Regions from separate parts of the Streptomyces sp. NPDC051684 genome, predicted to be linked through region 2. Evidence: riboswitches for the same ligand, from Rfam matches in the RefSeq annotation. Region 2 holds a riboswitch; the other holds the start of a gene.
What was found. A riboswitch is a leader RNA that binds a small molecule or an ion and turns the genes downstream of it on or off. The one in region 2 is predicted to bind cobalamin.
Positions count from the first base shown of each region.

Region 1: linked by a shared signal. The riboswitch ahead of ACIA8D_RS27615 (FecCD family ABC transporter permease) and the one ahead of ACIA8D_RS33935 (CoA-acylating methylmalonate-semialdehyde dehydrogenase) in region 2 are both predicted to bind cobalamin.

Region 1 covers NZ_JBITCS010000025.1:24,129-34,630, reverse strand. The annotation lists gene ACIA8D_RS27645 (TetR/AcrR family transcriptional regulator) at 30-653, shown strand; gene ACIA8D_RS27640 (CPBP family intramembrane glutamic endopeptidase) at 640-1,431, opposite strand; partial or broken gene ACIA8D_RS27635 (hypothetical protein) at 1,693-1,974, opposite strand; partial or broken gene ACIA8D_RS27630 (IS256 family transposase) at 2,033-2,932, opposite strand; gene ACIA8D_RS27625 (collagen-binding domain-containing protein) at 3,340-4,800, shown strand; gene ACIA8D_RS27620 (hypothetical protein) at 5,160-5,324, opposite strand; cobalamin riboswitch at 5,759-5,893, shown strand; gene ACIA8D_RS27615 (FecCD family ABC transporter permease) at 5,999-7,087, shown strand; gene ACIA8D_RS27610 (ABC transporter ATP-binding protein) at 7,160-7,921, shown strand; gene ACIA8D_RS27605 (ABC transporter substrate-binding protein) at 7,953-8,966, shown strand; gene ACIA8D_RS27600 (hypothetical protein) at 9,088-9,420, shown strand; partial or broken gene ACIA8D_RS27595 (HAD-IC family P-type ATPase) at 9,583-10,119, opposite strand; gene ACIA8D_RS27590 (hypothetical protein) at 10,252-10,502, opposite strand, start outside.
Region 2 covers NZ_JBITCS010000038.1:13,784-24,285, reverse strand. The annotation lists gene metF (methylenetetrahydrofolate reductase [NAD(P)H]) at 1-638, shown strand, start outside; partial or broken gene nrdR (transcriptional regulator NrdR) at 759-1,205, shown strand; gene ACIA8D_RS33955 (enoyl-CoA hydratase) at 1,264-2,058, opposite strand; gene mmsB (3-hydroxyisobutyrate dehydrogenase) at 2,055-2,951, opposite strand; gene ACIA8D_RS33945 (enoyl-CoA hydratase/isomerase family protein) at 2,948-4,024, opposite strand; gene ACIA8D_RS33940 (acyl-CoA dehydrogenase family protein) at 4,021-5,169, opposite strand; gene ACIA8D_RS33935 (CoA-acylating methylmalonate-semialdehyde dehydrogenase) at 5,175-6,698, opposite strand; cobalamin riboswitch at 6,929-7,103, opposite strand; gene ACIA8D_RS33930 (NUDIX domain-containing protein) at 7,175-7,630, shown strand; gene cobF (precorrin-6A synthase (deacetylating)) at 7,671-8,462, opposite strand; gene ACIA8D_RS33920 (bifunctional 2-methylcitrate synthase/citrate synthase) at 8,516-9,655, opposite strand; gene prpB (methylisocitrate lyase) at 9,676-10,502, opposite strand, start outside.

The sequences.
Region 1 (10,502 bases), on a different contig from region 2:
ACACGGCCGAGAACGAGGAGCAGCGAGGCATGAGCGAACCGGGCAAGGCGCGCAGGATCAGGCGCAGCCGCCAGGAGACGGAGGCCGATCTGCTGGCCGCCGCGCGTCGGCTGCTCGACCGCGACGGCGTCCTCGCCGGGATCAGCCTCCGCGAGGTGGCAGCGGAGGCGGGCGTCAACCACGGCCAGATCTACCAGTACTTCGGCACCCGGCAGGCCCTGCTGCGGGCCGCCGCCTCGGACTTGGTCGAGCGCCGGGTCGCGGAGGGCGACGGCCACTGGGAGCGGCCGTTCCCCGAACGCCGCCAAGCGATGTTCCACTACCGCGTCGAGGAACCCGAAGTGGTCCGCCTCGAAACCCTGCTGGCCCTGGACGGCGACACCGACTTCAGCCCGCTCCCGCGTTTCGAACAGACCCGCAAGAGCCTGGAGCGGGACCTGAACACCGGCGCGCTGCCGCCGGACGCGGACGCCGTCGCCGCCCACGTGATGACGGCCGCGGCACAGATGGGCTACGCGATCTTCCGCGAGGCGTACGCCCGGGACACCGGGATCCCCCTGACGGAACTCGACGAACGAGCAGGTGAGGCGTACGCCCGGATGGTCGCGGGACTCGCCGGCCCCGCGACCGGGGAGACGCTCACCGAAGCGTGAGGGCCGTCGCGGGTTCGATCGTGCGGCGCCTCACGATCAGCAGAACGATCAACGCGACCTGGAGCAGGATCGGGAGCATCACGCCGGGATACGACTTCGGGTCCTCGCCGACGGAGTTCGAGATGAGGCCGAAGTCCCACAGTGCGTGGACGGCGACGGGAAGCAGGAGGGTGCCGCCGGCCCGCAGGCAGAGATAGAAGAAGTAGCCCGACGTCGAGACGATCACCGCCTGGAGGACTGCCTGCGAACCCTCACCGAACGCGTTGCTGAGGTGAACCAGGCCGAACACCAGTGACGAGTAGAGAGCGGTCCTGCCCTCACTCAGACCGGACCGCTTGAAGACCTGTACACCGATACCGCGGAACATGAGTTCCTCGGCGGCGCCGACGCACGCCGCCATGGCGAGCAGGGCCAGGACGAGCGACGCCTTCTGGGCGACGAGGTTCGGGTAGTTCATGCCCAGGATCGCCGCGGCCGTCATGGACAGCGGCACGCACCACACCCACGCCCGGACGGGCACCCGATAGCGGACGATCTGGCCCCACCAGCCCAGCCAGGTCACGACGGCCGCGGCGAACAGGACCGACAGGCCGATGGGGATCAGCCCGCTGAGCACCACCGACTCCGCCGTCGGGAACCGACTGTCCGACGCACCGGTGTCCACGCCCACGATTGCTCCGGCCCCCTTGAGGACCGCGAGGTAGGCCACCACCACGACCAGGAACCACGGCCACGCGAGGCGCCTTCCACGGTGTGCGACCGAATCGGCTCCGGGCATTGCTTCCCTCCGTTCGAACGCGTCGTCAGGGCACGGGAAGAGCCCGGTCCGGACACCACTTCCATCAATCTCAGCGGAAATTTATCGCACATATGCGTCATTCCTCGCCGCCGGCCGCCACCCACACCACCGCGACGCGCCCCCTCCCCCGGCGCCGCGACAGGGGCGCCGCCTGCGGGGCAGTGCGACCTGGGCCGTCGCAGCCTCGTCCGACCACTACGAAATCCGCACCGCTAGAAGACGATTCGACGGATTTCGCTATTCATGGGCGCCCACGGGGTTGTTGGGCGGCTGGTAGAGGCGCTTGTGGGATTCGGGAAGCAGGTAGAGCCCGGAGAGGAAGAACGTCATGTGAGCGCCGTGCTCGCGGGCCAGGTCGAAAAAGCGGGGGAAGAGGCCGTTGCCGACCTCTCCCGCGCCGTCCCAGGAGAAGATGACGAACTGCGGTGGCGTCTGGCCGGGCTCGAGGGGCTCGGGAGCGGACGGCTGGTGTGACTGGGCTCCCGTGAAGGAAGTGGAGCCGTCACCGATCAGCCGCACCGGGGACTTCTCCTTGGTGCGGGCAGGAGCGTGATGGATGGTGTCCCGCGAAGTGGTGTAGTCAGTCGAGCTGGTTCGGCTCCGCTTGTGCGGTCATCTTCTGCTGTGGGGTGGGCTGGTCGGTGAAGAGCTGGGCCATGGACCCTTCGGAGAGGTAACGGCGGTCGAAGACCTGCCACTCGTCGTGGAGTTCGGCCAGGACCGCGGCGGCGAGCCGGTCCAGAGCGGCGGGATCGGGGAAGACCTGGACGACGTCGGCCCGTCGTTTGATCTCTCGGTTCAGCCGTTCCAGCGGGTTCGTGGACCAGATCTTCTTCCAGTGCGCCGGCGGGAAGTCGGCGAATGCGGTGATGTCGGGTGCAGCGTCCAGGAGCATCGTCTTGACCTGTGGGAACTGTCGTCCGAGCATGTCCGCCACGACATCCAGCTGGGTGCGGACCTGCTCGGCGGTGGTCTGCGCGAAGATCGTGCGGATGGTCGCGGCGACCATCTCCGCGGACCCCTTTTCGATCACCGAGAAGACGTCTCGACCGAAGTGGACCCGGCAGCGCTGCCAGGCCGAGCCGCGGAACACGGTGCGGATCGCGGCCACCAGACCGCTGTGCGAATCGGAGATCACGAGCTGGACGTGGTCCAGGCCACGGGCGCGCAGGCTGCGCAGGAACTTCGTCCAGACCGGCTTCGACTCGCTGTCGCCGACCATCAGGCCGAGAATCTCGCGGTGCCCGCTGGCGGAGATCCCGGTCGCGATGACCACCGCCTGCGAGGCGATCCGGTGATTCGCCCGCGCCTTGCAGTAGGTCGCGCCCAGGAAGACGTAGGGCAACACGGTGTGATCCAGCAGCCGTTCCTTGAACGCGAGGAGTTCCTGGTCGAGTTCGCCGCAGATCCGCGAGACCTCGGACTTGGAGATCCCGCTGCCCGCACCGAGGGCTTTGACCAGGTCGTCCACGGAGCGAGTGATAGCGGCAACCGGGGCGGGCTTGCCCCCGCCGGGCCCGCGCCGCGAGTTGGCCCAGTGTCACTGGTCGCGAGGACTCCGCGACACCACTGACCGGCGCGGGGCGGGCACGCAGCAAGAGCCAATCCCAGTCCCCCCCAGCGAACCGTGCCGCGCCGCAGCGCCGGCGCAAGGTCAGCGCGGCTACTGAGCGGATCGCCCGGAGGAAGCGATCCGCCGCGAAATGCAACTGCCACACAGATCAGACCGGTGGGGCTCACGCCGACTCAGCCTCACCGAGTCGCAGGCGACACACCGCCCCTCGGCGGACAGCCCTTGGGGGGCGTATTCGAACCGGGGTCCACGCATGGGCTAGCGCAGCGGCGTGGCCCCCACGCCCATACTGTCGCCATCCATATCGTCACACCATGAGCAACAAGACAAAAGGTGCATTGATGGCGGCTGGGTGCGCCGCCTGCACAGCCCTGTCCGTGGCAGCTGCTGCCGCGGACCAGCCAGCTGCCGCCGTCCGGGCGGCGGTCTCCATCGGCAACCCCGTCGCGGGCAACAACGGTTTCGGTGTGGTCACCGAGAACGACGCCTACCTGGGCAGCACCGAGTCGGAAGGGCCGGTCGCGGTCGGCGGGAATCTCAGTTTTGGGGCCGGCTACAACGTCTCGCTCAACACGGCCGGAACCTACACCGCGCCCGGCGACGCACGCCCCACCGCGCTCCTCGTGGGCGGCCGTATCGACTACGGCAACAGCAGCCCCACCGGAGTACTGAAGGTCCTGCAGAACGGCTACCTCAAGATCGGTGACCTGACGGGCAGCCAGGTCCGCAACCAGGACCAGAACGGCGCCTCGGTCAACACCCACGTGACGGCGCCATCCACGGCCTACGACGGAACCCCCCGCATCGAACTGAGCACACAAGAGCCTGCCACAGCGGTCGGGCCGTCCAGCCTCATGGACTTCCCAGGCCTGTTCGGCACCTACCGCGACCGGGCCACACAGATGGCGAGCTGCGCCAACAACGTCACCCTGCTCGACGGGAACGGCAACCCGCTGCCCGATCAGTCCACGATCCCGCCCAACTCACAGATCAAGGTCCAGCTGGATCCCGGCAGGACCAACGTCCTGCACCTGACCGGCGCCATGCTCAACAACATCTCCACGTTCACACTCCTCAACCAGCCCACCGCCGACGCACCGTTCGTCATCGTGGTCGACACCACCGCCGAGGCAGGGAACTTCACCTGGCACACCCCCACCATGGCCGGCGTCGGCTCCTCGCAGAACCACATCCTGTGGGACTTCCCCGACGCCACCCGCATCACCAACCCCGACGGGGACCAGATCGAAGGAACCATCTACGCCCCATCAGCCGAGCTGATCGACCTCGACCCCTCCAACATCGAGGGCGACGTCATCGTCAAATCCCTCGTCCAGGGCTCCACCGCAGCCACCGGCGGAACCCCCGTCAACGCCGGAGAGATCCACTACCACCCCTTCGACGGCAACGTGGACTGCGACGACGCATCACCCACACCTACGCCGACGGACACCCCGACCCCGACGCCCACGGACAGTCCCACCCCAACTCCCACGGACAGTCCCACCCCGACACCAACGCCGTCTCCCACCGACACCCCCACACCGAGCCCCACCACAGCTCCGCCTACGACTCCCACCCCTACACCGACGTCACCTCCGACCTCGCAGGCACCACTTCCCAGCCCCAGCCCCAGCGGGCCGGAACTGGCCCACACCGGAGCCGACCGCACCGCCACCCTCGTCATCGGCGGCATCGCGGCCGCCCTCATGGCCGGCGGCGCCGGAGCCCTGTACTGGTCACGCCGCCCGCGCCGGAACGGCCACCACAACTGAGGTTCTATCGGCCGGCTGCCCGCATCTGCCGGTGGGTCACAGCCTGGTACCGATCGTGAGGCGCATGGTCCCGTGCTGCCCGCGACCCCAAAGACGGTGGAGCGTCAGGACGATCGGATAGTGCGCGAGTTCGGCCAGCCCAACCGCGCCGGTGTCGGTCCCCTCATGGCGTACGGATGGATACAGGGGCCGACATCCATCCGGCTGCTCGACCCTCGGCCACCGCTGGAAAAAGTCGGGTCTGCCGCGACACGGAGGTTACTGCGGCAGACCCGACTGCAGATTACGTCCAAACCGCACCTAAAGGACGGCAAATACTCGGACGCCAGTGCCACCCAAGCGTCTGGGGAGCGGCTTTCTCAGACCGTGGCGCGGCCTGGGACGCACTCCATGATCAGGTCGGCGTTGCGGGCGAAGCGGATGACCTTCTCCCCCGGCTCGGACCGCTCCGCCGTCAGCAACGGGCAACGAACAACTTCTGCACAAACGAATGTGGCGAGCAGCGCCAACGTGCTGGTCGCCACGGATATCCGGTATCCGAGAACACAAGATCCGGACCATTTCCGGACCGGCCCCCGACCGGGGGCCGCACCAACTACCGTTTCGCCTGGTCAACATGGGTGCAGCTGCTGTGCCGCCAGCAGACGAAGAATCTCCTATCAGATGTGACACGCTCACCCGGCATCCACTGGGGCTACTCAGTTGGTACGGCCGGAGGATCCCTCTACAGTCGCACCAAAGCAACTCACTGGCCGAGGAAGCTCAGACGGACGCTGCGGTTGGCGTTGCTCGTGTTTGTATCCGCGAAACTCCGTTAGGACAACCGTGAGCGTAACTGTCGCGCTGCCCTGCCCCCTGACGTCCCCTTGTCCGCCGGACGACATCGTCGGCGCATTGGGCCTCCAGTAACTCGGCAGCAGTAGGGCAATGCAGGCAAAGCCCCACCCGGGCGTCACCCCTCACCTCCGCTTGCTACTGTGCGGAGGCCTCTCGTGGGGGAAGCCGGTGAGACTCCGGCGCTGTCCCGCAACGGTGTGCGCGGCCTGGTCAGGCCGTGCGAGTCCGGTCACCCGCGGCAGGCGTGTCGATGTGTCAACCGTTCGCCGTGGACTGCGAACAGGACCGCCAGAACCTCCGGGCTCCTCTGGTGCCCTGTGTGTCGCGCCGCCGGCGCCGACCCGGAGGATGTGCGCCCGCCTTGTCCCGCACCGCCGCTCCCGCCACCCCCTCCGCGTCCGCCGACGCCGCCCGCGGACGTATACCCACGGCCCCGCTGATCGTCGGGCTCATCTGCGTACTCGGCGTTTCGCTGGCGTGCGGAGTCGCGCTCGGGGCGACGGGCGTCAGCTGGGAGCGGGTACTGCGGCTCATGTGGGCGGGCATCAGCGGCGGGAGTCTCGGCACCGACGACGTGGGCGCCTACACCATCGTGTGGGAGATCCGCTTTCCTCGCGTCGTGCTCGCGGCCGTGGTCGGTGCGGGGCTCACCGCGGTCGGCGTCGCGGTGCAGGCGCTGGTGCGCAACGCCCTGGCCGATCCGTTCGTGCTCGGCATCTCCTCCGGCGCCGCCGTGGGCGCCAACGCGGTCATCCTCTTCGGCGCGCTCGCCGGATTCGGCGTGTGGGCTCTCTCCTTCTCTGCCTTCCTGTCGGCACTCGCCGCGACCCTCGTGGTCTACGCGGTGGCCCGCTCGCCGCTCGGGCTGAGCCCGCTGCGGCTCGTCCTGACCGGCACGGCACTCGCCTACGGCTTCCAGGCGGTCACCACCGTCATGGTCTTCGGTGCCGAGCGGGGCGAGGCGGCCCGCTCGGCGATGATGTGGCTGCTCGGCAGCCTGGGCGGGGCGACCTGGCCGAAGATTCCGCTGGCCGCCGCGACCGTGCTGGCGGGCTGGCTGTGGCTCAGGGTGCGGGCAGGGGCCCTCGACGCGCTCTCGATGGGGGACGAGACCGCGGCGGCGCTGGGTGTGCCGCCCGACCGGCTGCGGCGTGAACTGTTCGTCGTGACCGCCGCCGTCACCGGCACGGTCGTCGCCGTGAGCGGGGCGATCGGCTTCGTCGGGCTGATGGTTCCGCATCTCGTACGGATCCTCGTCGGCGCCTCCCACGCACGGGTGCTCGCGGTCGCGCCGCTCGCCGGGGCGGTCCTGCTCGTCTGGGCGGACGTGCTGTCCCGCGTGCTGCTCGCCCCGACCGAACTGCCCGTCGGCGCGGTGACGGCCGCCCTCGGCGTGCCCGCGTTCCTGATGCTCATGCGGCGCGGTGGTCACGCGCTCTCCGGCCGCTGAGTTCGCCGTCCTTTACCCGTACCGACTCCCCCACTGACCACCCGTACTGAAGCTTGCTCTGGAGGACACGACGTGCGACTCGATGTCGAGGACGTTTCGGTCGAGGTGGCGGGCGCACGGCTCGTCGACGAGGTCACCCTCGACGCGCCTGCCGGAACCTTCGTGGGGCTGGTCGGCCCCAACGGCAGCGGCAAGTCGACGCTGCTGCGGTGCGCCTACCGGGCGCGCCGCCCCGACGCGGGCGTCGTCAGGGTGGGGGGCGAGGACGTGCACGGCATGACGCCCCGGGCCGCCGCACGGATGCTCGCCGCGCTGCCGCAGGAGTCGTCCACGGAGTTCGACTTCACGGTCACCGAGGTCGTCGCGATGGCGCGACTGCCCCACCGCGACCGGTCCGCCGCACGCGACCGGGCGATCTGCGAGCACGCCCTGGAACGGGCCGGGGTGGCACACCTCGCCGCGCGCGGCTTCCTGTCGCTCTCCGGCGGCGAGAAGCAGCGCGTGCTCATCGCACGCGCGCTCGCGCAGGAGCCGCGCGTTCTCGTCCTGGACGAGCCCACCAACCACCTCGACATCGCCCACCAGTTGGACGTGCTGCGCCAGGTCCGCGCGAGCGGGCCGACCGTGCTGGCGGCCCTGCACGACCTCAACCTCGCCGCCGCCCACTGCGACCGCCTGCACGTCCTGCAGGCCGGCCGGGTCGTCGCCTCCGGCCACCCGGACGAGGTCCTGACACCCGCACTGCTCGCCGAGGTGTTCGGCGTGCGGGCACACCGCGTGCGCCACCCCGGAACCGGCACCCTGCAGTTCCTCTTCGATCCACTGGCTTCCTGACTCCCTGACGCCTCCTCTGAAAGGTTTCCCCGTGCGCACGTTGCTCTCCTCCGTCTCCCTCGGCCTCGCCACCGCCCTCACGCTCAGCCTCACCGGCTGCGGCGCGCAGATCGCGAAGGACGACAAGTCCGCGAGACCGAAGGCGGTGAGCGTCACCAACTGCGGCAAGAAGGTCACGTACGAAAAGCGCCCGGACCGCGTGGTGACCAACGACGTCGGCATCACCGAGCTCATGTTCGCGCTCGGCCTCGAGGACCGCATGGCGGGATATGTCATGCCCGCGGACAAGGGCACCACCGAAGGCCTCCCGTACAAGGACGCGTACGACGAGGTGAAGTGGCTCTCCAAGGACCGCGTCACCAAGGAGATCGCGCTCTCGGCACGCGCCGACCTCGTCTTCGCCGGCTGGAACTACGGATTCAACGAGAACACGCTGACACCGGACGAGCTGCACAAGGACGGCATCGACACGTACCTGCTCACCGAGTCCTGCCGCAACGCCCGCACCGACACCTCGCGCGGCATCATGCCGCCCCTCGACGCGCTCTACACGGACCTGGACAACCTCGGCCGGATCTTCGGCGTCGAGGACCGCGCGCAGAAGCTGATCAAGCAGTACAAGGCCACGGTCGCCGCGGTCCGCGCCAAGGCTCCCAAGAGGGCGGACCGGCCGTCGGTCTTCCTCTACGACAGCGGCCAGGACCAGCCCTTCACCTCGGGCCGCTACGCCGCGCCCGAGCAGATCATCAGCGAGGCAGGGGGCGTCAACATCGTTCACGACCTCAAGGACTCGTGGACGACGGTCGGTTGGGAAACGGTCGTGAAGCGCGATCCGGACGTCATCGTCATCAACGACTACGGGACGACGAGCGCCGAAGAGAAGAAGAAGTTCCTGCTGTCCTACCCGCCCCTGCGCAACGTCTCCGCGATCAAGCACAAGCGGATCTACACCCTGGACTACGCCGACCTCGTCGAGAGCCCGCGCAACCCCTCGGCGATCGAGCGGCTGGGCGCGTACCTGCGCCTGCACGGCGCCTCCTCCTGAGGGAACGACGCCCGGGGACAGCGCCCGTCCGGGCGATGCGGGCGATCGTGGACACCGTCAGGGTCGACGGAAGCGCGCTCGGCCGCCATCGAGGATCGACAGCGAAGTCCTCGCCCGTGCCGTGACCGAACTGACCGTCTGCGAGCAGTCGAGCAGCGCCTGCGCGGCGGGCATGCTCGCCGACAAGGACGCGGACTCCCTGCGCGAGGCGATCACCCAGAATCTGGACTGTGCGGACGTGGCCGGCACCACGTCGCGGCTGTTGCTGCGCGGGGACGACGCCCAGCGTCCGTTGATCACGGCGCAGCTCGATGCCTGCCTCATCGCCTGCCGCGACGCCCGTGACCAGTGCGGACGGCATGCGGCACACCGGGAGCACTGCCGCATCTGCTCGACGGCGGCCGAGCGGGCGGCGACGGCGTGCGAGGGACTGCTGTCGGCACTGCGCCGCTGACCGAACCTCCTGCGTCCGCCGCCGACCATCGAGGGCTTGGTCACGCAGGTCAACCCCCGGCCAGGGCCGGCAGGCACGCGATCAGGGGTGTGGCCGCGGCGAGTGCGGACTGCTTGAGCCGCCAGGCACGTCCGGACCGGCCGGCGTCGGGCGGGGAGACCGTCACCAGGCGCTCCTCTCGCCGCGCCGGGGCCCCCGCGAACGGACCGGAGCGGGCTGCCAGGCTCTCAGCCGCAGGCTGTTGGCGACGACAAGCACCGAGCTGACCGACATCGCCGCCGCGGCGAGCATCGGGTTGAGCAGACTGACCATGGCCAGCGGGACAGTGGCGGCGTTGTAGCCGAACGCCCGGACCAGGTTGGCGCGGATGGTGGCGAGCGTCGTGCGGGACAGGCGGACGGCGTCGGCCAGTGCCTCGATGTCGCCGCGCACCAGGGTCACGTCCGCGGCGCCGATCGCCGCGCCCGCGCCCGCCCCCATCGCGATCCCCAGGTCCGCCGAGGCGAGCGCCGCCGCGTCGTTCACACCGTCACCGACGACCGCCACCCGGCGCCCCTCGGCCTTGAGCACGGCGACGAGCGCGGCCCTGTCCTCGGGCAAGCAGGCCGCGTGGACCGTGTCGATGGCCAGTTGGGACGCGACGGCACGGGCCGGGGCATCCCGGTCGCCGGCGGCCAGGACCGGGCGCACCCCCAGCTGCGCCTCGGCGCCCGCCCTCAGCCAGAAGCCCAGCGTCGTCGCCGCGACGGAGTGAGGACGTCCTGGTGATGACACCCCCTCTTCCGGCACCTACACCATCTGCCATGATTCCGTTATTGCACATGACGTGCATTAAGGGGTGAGGGTCGTAGTGGACCGGACGGTCGCTGCTTCACGGAGCCGCCGCGCGGTGCTGTCGCTGGCGGGAGGCGTGGCCGTCGGGACGGCGCTGCTCTCCGGCTGCGGTGCGTCCGCGGACCAGTCGTCGTCGAAGCCGAGGCGCGGCGCGGCGGGACCATACGGGCGGTGTTCCCGGGGTTCGGCGCCAAGGAGACGCTCGATCCGCACGTGGGACGGCAGTTCATCGACCAGGCGCGCTGCAA
Region 2 (10,502 bases):
GTGTCGCCGAGCTGCGGAACATCCTTGGCCACTACGCTGACCAGGGAGTACGTAACATTCTCGCCCTCCGTGGTGATCCGCCCGGCGACCCTCTCGGCACCTGGACCAGGCATCCGCAAGGCGTCGACTACGCGGCAGAGTTGGTCAGTCTCATCAAGGAGTCGGGAAACTTCTGCGTCGGGGTCGCTGCCTTCCCCGAGATGCATCCACGGTCAGGAGATCGCGCCGCCGACGTCCGCCATTTCGTCGAGAAATGCCACGCCGGAGCGGACTACGCCATTACCCAGATGTTTTTCGACGTCGATGAGTATCTACGATTCCGCGATCTTGTGGTCGCCGCAGGATGCGACACGCCGATCATCCCGGAGATCATGCCGGTGACGACCATCCGATCTCTGCAGCGAATCCCCACACTGTCGACCGCAACATTCCCCGCACAACTTGCCGATCGGATGCTCGCCGCCGAAGACGACGCCACCGCGGTCAGATCTCTCGGAATCGAGCACGCAACGGAAATGTGCCGTCGGTTGATCGACGCCGAAGCACCCGGACTGCATTTCATGACGATGAACTACTCCACCGTGACCACGGAGATTTATCAGAACCTCGGACTCGGGCCCGGGCGTCAAGTGGAGTAGCTCGACAGACAGGTTTCCGACCCGCTGCAGCGTGCGGACCCGCATGATCGAGATTCCGCACACGCGGCATCGCACCGCCGTGCACCTCAACCGTCCAGGCATCCGGAAAGGACACGAACGGTGTGCTGCCCCTTCTGCAGGCTCCCCGACACTCGCGTCATCGACAGTCGATCGACCGACGACGGGACCTCGATCCGGCGACGCAGGCAGTGCCCGCACTGTCATCGTCGCTTCACGACGGTGGAGACGTACTCGCTGCTCGTGGTCAAACGCAGCGGCGTAACGGAACCGTTCAGCCGCACGAAAATCGTCACCAGCGTCCGCAAAGCATGCCAGGGACGCCCCATCACCGAAGACATGCTCGACCGTCTCGGCCAGCAGGTCGAGGAGAACGTGCGGGCCACCGGAAGCGCCCAACTGTCTACGCACGAGTTGGGTTTGGCCGTTCTGGAACCACTCAGCGAACTGGACCCGGTGGCCTACATGCGGTTCGCGTCCGTCTACCGCGCGTTCGAATCACTCACCGACTTCGAGAACGCGATCGCCGAGCTGCGCACCAACTGTGGCTAGGGCAGGCACCGCGGAGGCCGACGCCGCAGGACGGTTGGCGTCGGCCTCGTCCCGGTCAGCGGTGGCGGAACGCGGGGGATCGTTTCTCGACGAAGGCGCCCATGCCCTCCTTCTGATCGTCGGTGGCGAACACCGCGTGGAACAGACGACGTTCGAAGCGCACTCCCTCGGTCAGCGAGGTCTCGAAGGCGCGGGAGACCGCTTCCTTCGCCATCATCGCCACGGGCAAGGACATACCCGCGACGGCCTCGGCGACCGCCAGCGCCTGGGGCATCAGCTCGTCGGCCGGGACGACACGTGAGACCAGGCCGCTGCGCTCCGCCTCGACGGCGTCCATCGTGCGGCCCGTCAGGCACATCTCCATCGCTTTGGCCTTGCCCACGGCGCGCGTCAGGCGCTGCGAGCCACCGATGCCGGGAATGACGCCCAGCTTGATCTCGGGCTGACCGAACACCGCGGTGTCGGCAGCCAGCAGGATGTCGCAGAGCATCGCCAACTCGCAGCCGCCACCCAGCGCGTGGCCGGAGACCGCAGCGACAGTCGGAGTGCGCAGTTGCCCGAGCCGGTCCCACGCTGCGAACCAGTCGTCGAGGTACATGTCGATGTACGCGCGCGGCCTCATCTCCTTGATGTCGGCGCCGGCCGCGAACGCCCTGTCGGAGCCGGCAATCACGATGCAGCCGCAATCGGGATCACGGTCGAGGGCCGTCGTCGCGGCGACCACTTCTTCCATGAGCTGCAGATTGAGCGCGTTCAGTGCCTTGGGACGGTTGAGGGTCACCACGGCGGTGCGGTCGTTGCGTTCGACGAGGATCGTCTCGTACGTGATCTCGGCCGGGTCGGTCGTCACTGGTCGCCTCCGTCGTGGGCCCGGATAATTCGGACGATGCCGGAGAAGTCCTCCGTCGCACCCACGCGTTCGGCGTAGGCGGTGTACATCTCGGCTGCTCGCAGACCGAGTTCGGCCTGGACTCCTTCGGCACGGACGGCGTTGGCGGCAAGGCCGAGGTCCTTCGCCATGAGAGCGGCGGCGAAACCCGGCCGATAGTCCCGGTTGGCGGGGCTCTCGGGAACCGGGCCCGGGACAGGGCAGTTGACACTCAGCGCCCAGCATTGCCCGGAGGCCGTGGAAGCGACGTCGTACAGGGCTTGATGGGACAGGCCCAGGCTCTCGCCGAGGACGAACGCCTCGCTCACCGCGATCATCGAGACGCCGAGGATCATGTTGTTGCAGATCTTGGCGGCCTGGCCCGCGCCGGCTCCACCACAGTGCACGACCTTCTTCCCCATGGCTTCCAGCAGCGGCCGCGCGTCCTGGAACTCGGCCTCTCCGCCACCGGTCATGAACGTCAGTGTGGCGGCTTCGGCGCCGACCACACCTCCGGAGACGGGTGCGTCGAGCGCGCGCATCCCGGCGGCGGTCGCCCGCTCATGAGCGGTGCGGGCATCAGTGACGTCGATGGTGGAGCAGTCGATGAAAAGTGTGTCGTGTCGGGCAGCTTCGAGGATGTCGTCATACAGCCCGAGGACATGCCGGCCCGCGGGCAGCATGGTGACGACCGTGTCAGCCACCGCGACGGCGTCAGCCGCCCGGGACATGGCTTCCACACCCGACTTCACGGCGTCGTCCACCGCGGCTGGAATCAGGTCGTGTCCGAGCACGCGATGTCCGGCCCGCACCAGGTTGGCGGCCATCGGTCCGCCCATGTGCCCCAGGCCGATGAATGCGACAGTTCGGCTCACCAGACCACCTCCGTAGCGTTGTCGGAACCGGCGAGTCCGAGTTCTCGCTCGCCCAGGCCCGCGAAGTACTGCCGAACGTCTTCGTCCGCGACCTCGACGAGCGTCGACGGCGTCCAGCGCGGGTCACGGTCCTTGTCGACGACTTGGGCGCGGATGCCCTCGACGAAGTCCGGCGAAGTCAGCGCCGTACAGGAGACGCGGTACTCCTGATCGAGAACGCGCTCCAGGGGGCCGAGCTGCCGCGCTTTGCGCAGGGCGGCGAGGGTGACCTTCAGGGCAGTTGGCGATTTTGCCAGCAAGGTTTCCGCCGCGCCCTTCGCTGCGGGCGCATTGCTCGCGAGGAGGCGCTGCACGATCTCCTCGACCGTGTCGGCTCCGTAGCAGTCATCGATCCAGGCCTTTTGGGCCGCCAACTCCCCTTCTGGCGGCGTCTGTACGTGCCGGGCCACGGCCTCCCGCACCGGCTGGTCTGCGAGGTCCGCCATGAAGTCGCGGAGAGAGTGGCGAGGTACGAAGTGGTCGGCGAGCCCGCAGAGCAGGGCGTCGCCCGCTCCGATCGGCGCGCCGGTCAGGGCGAGGTGTGTCCCCAACTCCCCCGGCGCCAGGGCCAGTAGGTACGTTCCACCGACATCTGGGATGAAGCCGATGCCGGTCTCGGGCATGGCGATGCGGGAGCGCTCGGTGACGATGCGGACGTCTCCGTGTGCGGACACGCCTACTCCCCCGCCCATCACGATGCCGTCCATCACGGCGACGTACGGTTTCGGGTAGCGGGCGATTCTGGCGTTGAGGTGGTATTCGTCGCGCCAGAACGCTACCGACGCCGAGCCTTCGTTGTCGCGGGCATCGTCGTAGATGGCGCGGATGTCGCCCCCCGCGCACAGACCGCGCTCCCCCGCTCCGCTGATCACCACGGTCTCCACGCTGGCGTCGTGCTCCCAAGCGCGGAGAGCATGGTCGATGCGGCGGACCATCGCGTGTGTCAGTGCGTTGAGAGCGCGGGGCCTGTTCAGTGTGATGTGGGCGGCCCGGCCTTCCGTGTGCAGCAGGACCGCTTCCTCGGCGTCGGTCATCCGAACGCCTCCGTCAGGCCGCGGGCGACAATGACACGCATGATCTCGTTGGTCCCTTCCAGGATCTGGTGCACCCGTAGGTCGCGGACGATCTTCTCGATGCCGTACTCGCTCAAGTAGCCGTATCCGCCATGGAGTTGGAGTGCCCGGTCCGCGACCGAGTAGCCCGTGTCCGTCGCGTAGCGTTTGGCCATCGCGCAGAGGTACGGGGCCTGCGGATCGCCGCGGTCCAGGGCCTGGGCCGCCTGCTGCACGAGGGCGCGTGCGGCGGCCAGTTCGGTCGCCATGTCGGCGAGGCGGAACCGCAGGGCTTCGGCGTCGAGCAGGCGCCGCCCGAATGCCTCGCGGTCGGCGAGGTGCGCGAGGCTGCGGTTCAGTGCGCTCCGCGCGCCGCCCAGTGAGCAGGCCGAGATGCCGAGACGGCCGCCGTTGAGGCCGTTCATCGCGATACGGAAGCCCTGCCCCTCGCTTCCGAGGAGTCGATCGCCGGGCAGGCGCACGTCTTCCAGGACGACCTGCCGGGTGGGCTGGGCGTTCCAGCCCATCTTCTGTTCGTTGGGGCCGAACGAGACGCCGGGGTCGCTCTTGTCGACGAGGAACGCTGAGACTCCCTCGGCTCCGTGGCCCCCCGTCCGGGCCATGACCACATAGAGCTGAGATGCGCCCGCGCCGGAGATGAACTGCTTCACGCCCGTGAGGAGCCAGTCGTTCCCGTCACGAGAGGCCCTCGTGGTGAGGGCGGCGGCGTCGGATCCAGCGCCCGGCTCGGTGAGGCAGTAGCTGGCAAGGTCGTCCATCGAGCAGAGGCGGGGCAGCCAGCGCGTCCGCTGGTCGTCGTCGCCGTATCGGTCGATCATCCAGGCGACCATGTTGTGGATGGAGAGGTAGCCGGCGATGGACGGGCAGCCGGAAGCCAGGGCCTCGAAGACGAGCACTCCGTCTGCCCGGCTGAGCCCTGAACCCCCCTCTTCCTCCCGGACGTAGATGCCGCCGAGACCGACACCGGCGGCCTTGCGGAGGACGTCGACGGGAAAGTGTTTGTCCCGGTCCCAGGTGACGGCGTGCGGCGCGAGGTGGTCCTGGGCGAAGTCCAGCGTGGTTTCGACCAGGGCTTGTTGATCCTCGGTGAGCATGGCGTGCGTCATGGTGCTCACTCCATCGTCGGGATCGTGAAGCTCGCTCCTTCGCGCAGGCCGGCGGGCCAGCGCGAGGTGACGGTCTTCGTACGGGTGTAGAAGCGGATCGCGTCGGGTCCGTGCTGGTTGAGGTCGCCGAAGCCTGACGCCTTCCACCCTCCGAAGGTGTGATAGGCGACGGGTACGGGGATGGGGACGTTGACGCCGACCATGCCGGTGTTCACACGCCGGGTGAAGTCGCGGGCTGTGTCGCCGTCGCGGGTGAAAATGGCGACCCCGTTGCCGTAGGTGTGCTCGCTGGGCAGGCGCAGGGCGTCTTCGTATGTGGCGGCGCGCACGATGCACAGCACCGGGCCGAAGATCTCCTCTTGGTAGATACGCATGTCTGGGGTGACGCGGTCGAAGAGACTGGCGCCGGTGAAGAAGCCATCCTCATGGCCAGCGAGGCTGAAGTCGCTTCCGTCGACGACCAGTTCGGCGCCCTCCTTCACGCCGTGGTCGACATAGGAGCGCACCCGGTCGACGGCTTCCCGGGAGACGAGGGGGCCGAAATCGGCCTGCGGGTCGTCACCGCGACCGATACGGAGGGTGGCGATGCGTTCCTTGAGGCGGGTCACCAGTGCGTCGGCGGTGTCCTCGCCGACGGGCACGGCGACGGAGATGGCCATGCAGCGCTCGCCCGCGGACCCGTATCCGGCACCGATCAGCGCGTCGACGGCCTGGTCGAGGTCGGCGTCCGGCATCACGATCATGTGGTTCTTGGCGCCGCCGAAACACTGGGCACGTTTTCCCTGTGCGGCAGCGGTCGCATAGACGTGGGCGGCGATGGGAGTGGAGCCGACGAAGCCCAGCGCGGCGACACGGGGGTCGGTCAGCAGCGTGTCGACGGCCTCGCGTCCACCGTTGACGACGTTGAGCACACCGGGCGGCAGACCGGCCTCCAGGAAGAGCTCCGCCAAGCGTAGGGGGACGGACGGGTCGCGCTCAGAGGGTTTGAGGATGAAGGCGTTGCCGCAAGCGAGCGCTGGTGCTGCCTTCCAAAGCGGAATCATGGCGGGGAAGTTGAACGGAGTGATGCCCGCGACAACGCCGAGTGGTGCGCGTAGGGAGTGGACGTCAATGCCGGTGCCGGCGTTGTCCGTGAAGTCGCCCTTGAGGAGGTGCGGGATTCCGGCGGCGAACTCCACTACATCCAGGCCTCGTTGGATGTCGCCGTGCGCGTCGGCGATGGTCTTGCCGTGTTCGGACGACAGCAGCCTGGCGAGCGCGTCCTTGTCTTGCTCGACGAGTGCGAGGAACTTCAGCAGGACCCTGGCTCGGCGCTGCGGGTTCCAATCGCCCCACTCGCGTTGAGCCCGATCCGCGTCGGCGATGGCGGCCTCGGTCTCGGCTCGGTTCGCGAGCGGGACGCGGGCTTGGATCTGCCCAGTATTGGGGTCGTAGACGTCGCCGTAGGATCCCGAGGTTCCCTCGGTGTGCCTGCCGCCGACGAAGTGGGTCAACTCGCGCACGGGGGCGCGGTCTTGCGTGCGGACCATGAATGCCTGCTCTCGTCAGGTGATCCGGATGGCGCGCGGCCATGACGGCACGGAGACGCGGTGGCGTACGTGCGCGTCGGGGCCGCGCGAGAGCGCGAATGGCTGCGCGGCCGTCAGCGAGTGACGATCGGGATGCGGGAGAAGTCGCGGCTGAGTCGGGCCTGTCGGGCAGGACCGCCGGGATCGTGGAAACGCACCGGTGCCATGCGTGTCAGCTCCATCCTCGTGGACAACACGGAACATTCCGCGGCCGGTATCCTGACTTCCGGATCAGCGCGCACCGCCCGCCTTCCCGACATCGATCACGTCAGTGGCGTACTGCTCGACGGCGAACTCCCCGGTCACAGTGGCGGGACCGTGCCGGACTCACACCGGCTTCCCTGCACCGCGGACCTTTCCTCGACTATATAGTTGGACGTCCTAGTAAATCCAGAGGACGTGAGGTCCCGGCGACTCGTGCCGCACACAATGGCCGGATGACTCAGCCGAGAATCCGCGTCGCCGCTTACGTCATCCGGGACGCCGCCGGCCCCGAGTTGCTGGTCTTCGACCATCTCGGCATGCCCGAAGCGGGCACACAGATCCCTGCGGGAGGCGTCAAAGCCGGAGAGGATCATCACACCGCGGTCCTGCGCGAGACCTTCGAGGAGACAGGCCTTTCGACAGCTCTCGTGGTCGGGGCTGTCGCCGAAGAGGACAAGCCCCACCCCGAGACCGGCCAACCGCGGCGTACGACGTTCTTCCATCTCCAAGTGGGACCGAGCACCCTGGATTCCTGGGTTCATCGGGTCCGAGGGGGTGGCGAGGACGACGGCATGGCTTTCGCCTGCCGATTCGTTCCCCTTCCCTTGGAACACGCTCTGGCCGACGAACAGGACACCTGGCTCAGCCACATCGAACCGGCCTGGACCACCGGTACCAGCCGGGCGTGAGCCGGCGCGCATGCTCGTCCGGCAGGGCAGATCAGCGCCGTCAGACGGCGGAGGACGGCTTCACGATGCGAAGTAGGTAGGTGTCCATGATCCATCCGTGCTCTGCGCGGGCCGCGGACCGTACCTGTCGAATGCGGTCGGAGACCTCGTTGAGTGGGCCGGCGATCAGGAGTTCGTCGGGGGTACCGAGGTAGGCGCCCCAGTAGATCCACACGTCGTCGCCCTCGACCTGGGTGAAGGACTCGTGGGCGTCGAGCATGACGACGATGTCTCCGTCGTCGTTCTGGCCCACGTCGGGCAGGCGGCGGGCAGGCGTGATGTGCACGGGCCGCCCGACCTGGTTCAGCGGGATGCGGTGACGGGCCGCGAGCGTGGAGACGCTGGTGATGCCCGGGATGACGTCGACGGTGGCGGACACCGCGCCGCGTTCCTCGATGTCGGCCAGGATGCCGAGCGTGCTGTCGTACAGGGACGGGTCGCCCCAGACGAGGAAGGCACCGGTCTGTCCGGCCGTCATTTCTTCGCGCAGCAGTCGCTCGAAGATCTCGCCCCGGCGCTCTCGCCAAGCCTGGACGGCGGCCGTGTAGTCGCCCCGGTCCATCGGCCGACGGTCCCGGCTCGGATCCTCCACCTCGACGACGCGATAGGGGCCTTCTGCGTGCTCATCGATCATGCCGTGCCGCAGGTCCGTGAGAGAGGACTTGTCGGGTCCCTTGCCGACGATGAAGAAGACGTCGGCGCTGCGGATGGCCTTGACCGCGCCGAGGGTCAGGTGATCCGGGTCGCCCGCGCCGATGCCGATGACGAGTATCCGGCGTTGCTCCGTGGTCATGCGATGCATTGTCGCAGGTGGGGTGAGGGCATCGGGGTCCGATGCTGGTCCGGTCACAGACGGGTGGGGACGGGTCGCTCGCCGGGGCCGTCGTAGGAGGCGAGTGGGCGAATGAGTGCGTTGTGCGCGAGCTGTTCCGTGATGTGCGCGGTCCATCCGGTGATGCGGCTCATCACGAAGATCGGTGTGAAGACGGGGATGTCGAAGCCCATCAGGTGGTAGGCCAGTCCGGCCGGATAGTCGAGGTTGGGGTGGATGCCCTTGTCGATGAGCATCGCCTCGCGCAGGGCGGCGTGGAGCCTGGCCAGACGGGTCGTCTCCGGGGCGGCGGCGCGCGCGACGAGCTGGTCGAGAGCGTCCTGCATGATCGGCACCCGTGAGTCCCCGTGCTTGTACACGCGGTGGCCGAAGCCCATGATCTTGCGCTTGGCGGCGAGGGCGTCCTGCAACCACTGCTGGGCGTTCTGCGGGTCCTCGATCTCGGCCAGCATGTGCATCACGGCCTCGTTGGCTCCGCCGTGCAGCGGTCCCTTCAGCGCACCGATCGCGGCGGTGACCGCACTGTAAAGGTCGGACAGTGTGGAGGTGACCACTCGCGCGGTGAACGTCGAGGCATTGAAGCTGTGCTCGGCATAGAGGACGAGCGAGATCTCGAAGCAGCGGACGACCTCCGGGGACGGCACACTGCCGAAGCACATGTGGAAGAAGTTCTCCGCGTAGCCCAGTTCCGGATTCGGCTGGATCGGTGCGAGCCCTCGACGGCGTCGCTGGTCCGCCGCCACCACGGTGGGCAGTCTCGCCAGTAGGGTGAGGGACTTGGTGCGGTTGGCTGCGGCGCTCCCGTCGTCCTCGGTGGGGTCCTCAGCGCCGAAGAAGCTGACCGCTGTGCGCAGGACGTCCATGGGGTGGCACGTGTCGGGCAGTCGGGCGAGCAGCTCGGACGTGGTGCGGTCCAACGGTCGCAGGGCACGTTCACGAGCCTGGAACTCTCCCAGTTGGCCGGCATCCGGGAGGTCGCCGTACCAGAGGAGGTAGGCGACCTCCTCGAACGTGCGTCGGGCGGCCAGGTCCTGGACCGGATAGCCGCGGTAGGTGAGGGAGTTGCTCTCCTCAATGACGGTGGAGATCTCGGTGGTGTCCACGACGATCCCGGCCAGGCCGCGGTGGATGCCTTCCGGTGTGGCGGTGGTCATGGGCGGATACCTCCGGTGGGTCAGGTCTCGGGCGGGAGTGTGAAGTCGAAGACGGCCGAGTCGAACGCCGCGTATTCCTCGTATCCGAGAAGTTCGTACAGGCGGGATCGGGTCTGCATGCGCGGCAACAGGGACTCCTGCGTGCCGTCGCTTGCGATGGCGCGCAGGCCGTCCTCGACGGCGCCCATGGCGAGGCGCAGAAGGGTGACCGGGTACAGGGCGATGTTGTAGCCGAGGTTTTCCAAGGTCTGGGTGTCGAGGAGAGGGGTCTTGCCGAACTCGGTCAGGTTTGCCAGGAGCGGTACGTCGACGGCGGTGCGGAACGCCTCGAACTCGGCCTCGTTCGCGAGGGCTTCAGGGAAGATCGCGTCGGCTCCGGCGTCGATGTACGCCTTGGCCCGCTCGATCGCGGCATTGAGCCCTTCGACCGACCGCGCATCGGTGCGGGCCATGAGCAGGAAGTCCGGGTCGCGACGGGCGTCGACGGCCGCGCGCACCCGCCGGACCATGTCCTCTCGAAGGACGACGGACTTGCCGTCCAGGTGGCCGCAGCGTTTGGGGTTCACCTGATCTTCCAAATGGAGCCCGGCCAGGCCGGCATCCTCCATGAGCTGGACGGTGCGGGCCGCATTCATCGGTTCACCGAAGCCGGTGTCCGCGTCGATGAGCACCGGCAAGTCGGTGACTCGGGTGGTCTGCTGGGCACGGGCGGCGATTTCGGCGGAGGTGGTGAGGCCGATGTCGGGGAGGCCCAGGTCTGCGGCGAGGACGGCGCCGGAGAGGTAGGTGGCCTCGAATCCGCTGTCCTGGATCAGGCGGGCCGACAACGGATTGAGTGCGCCGGGCA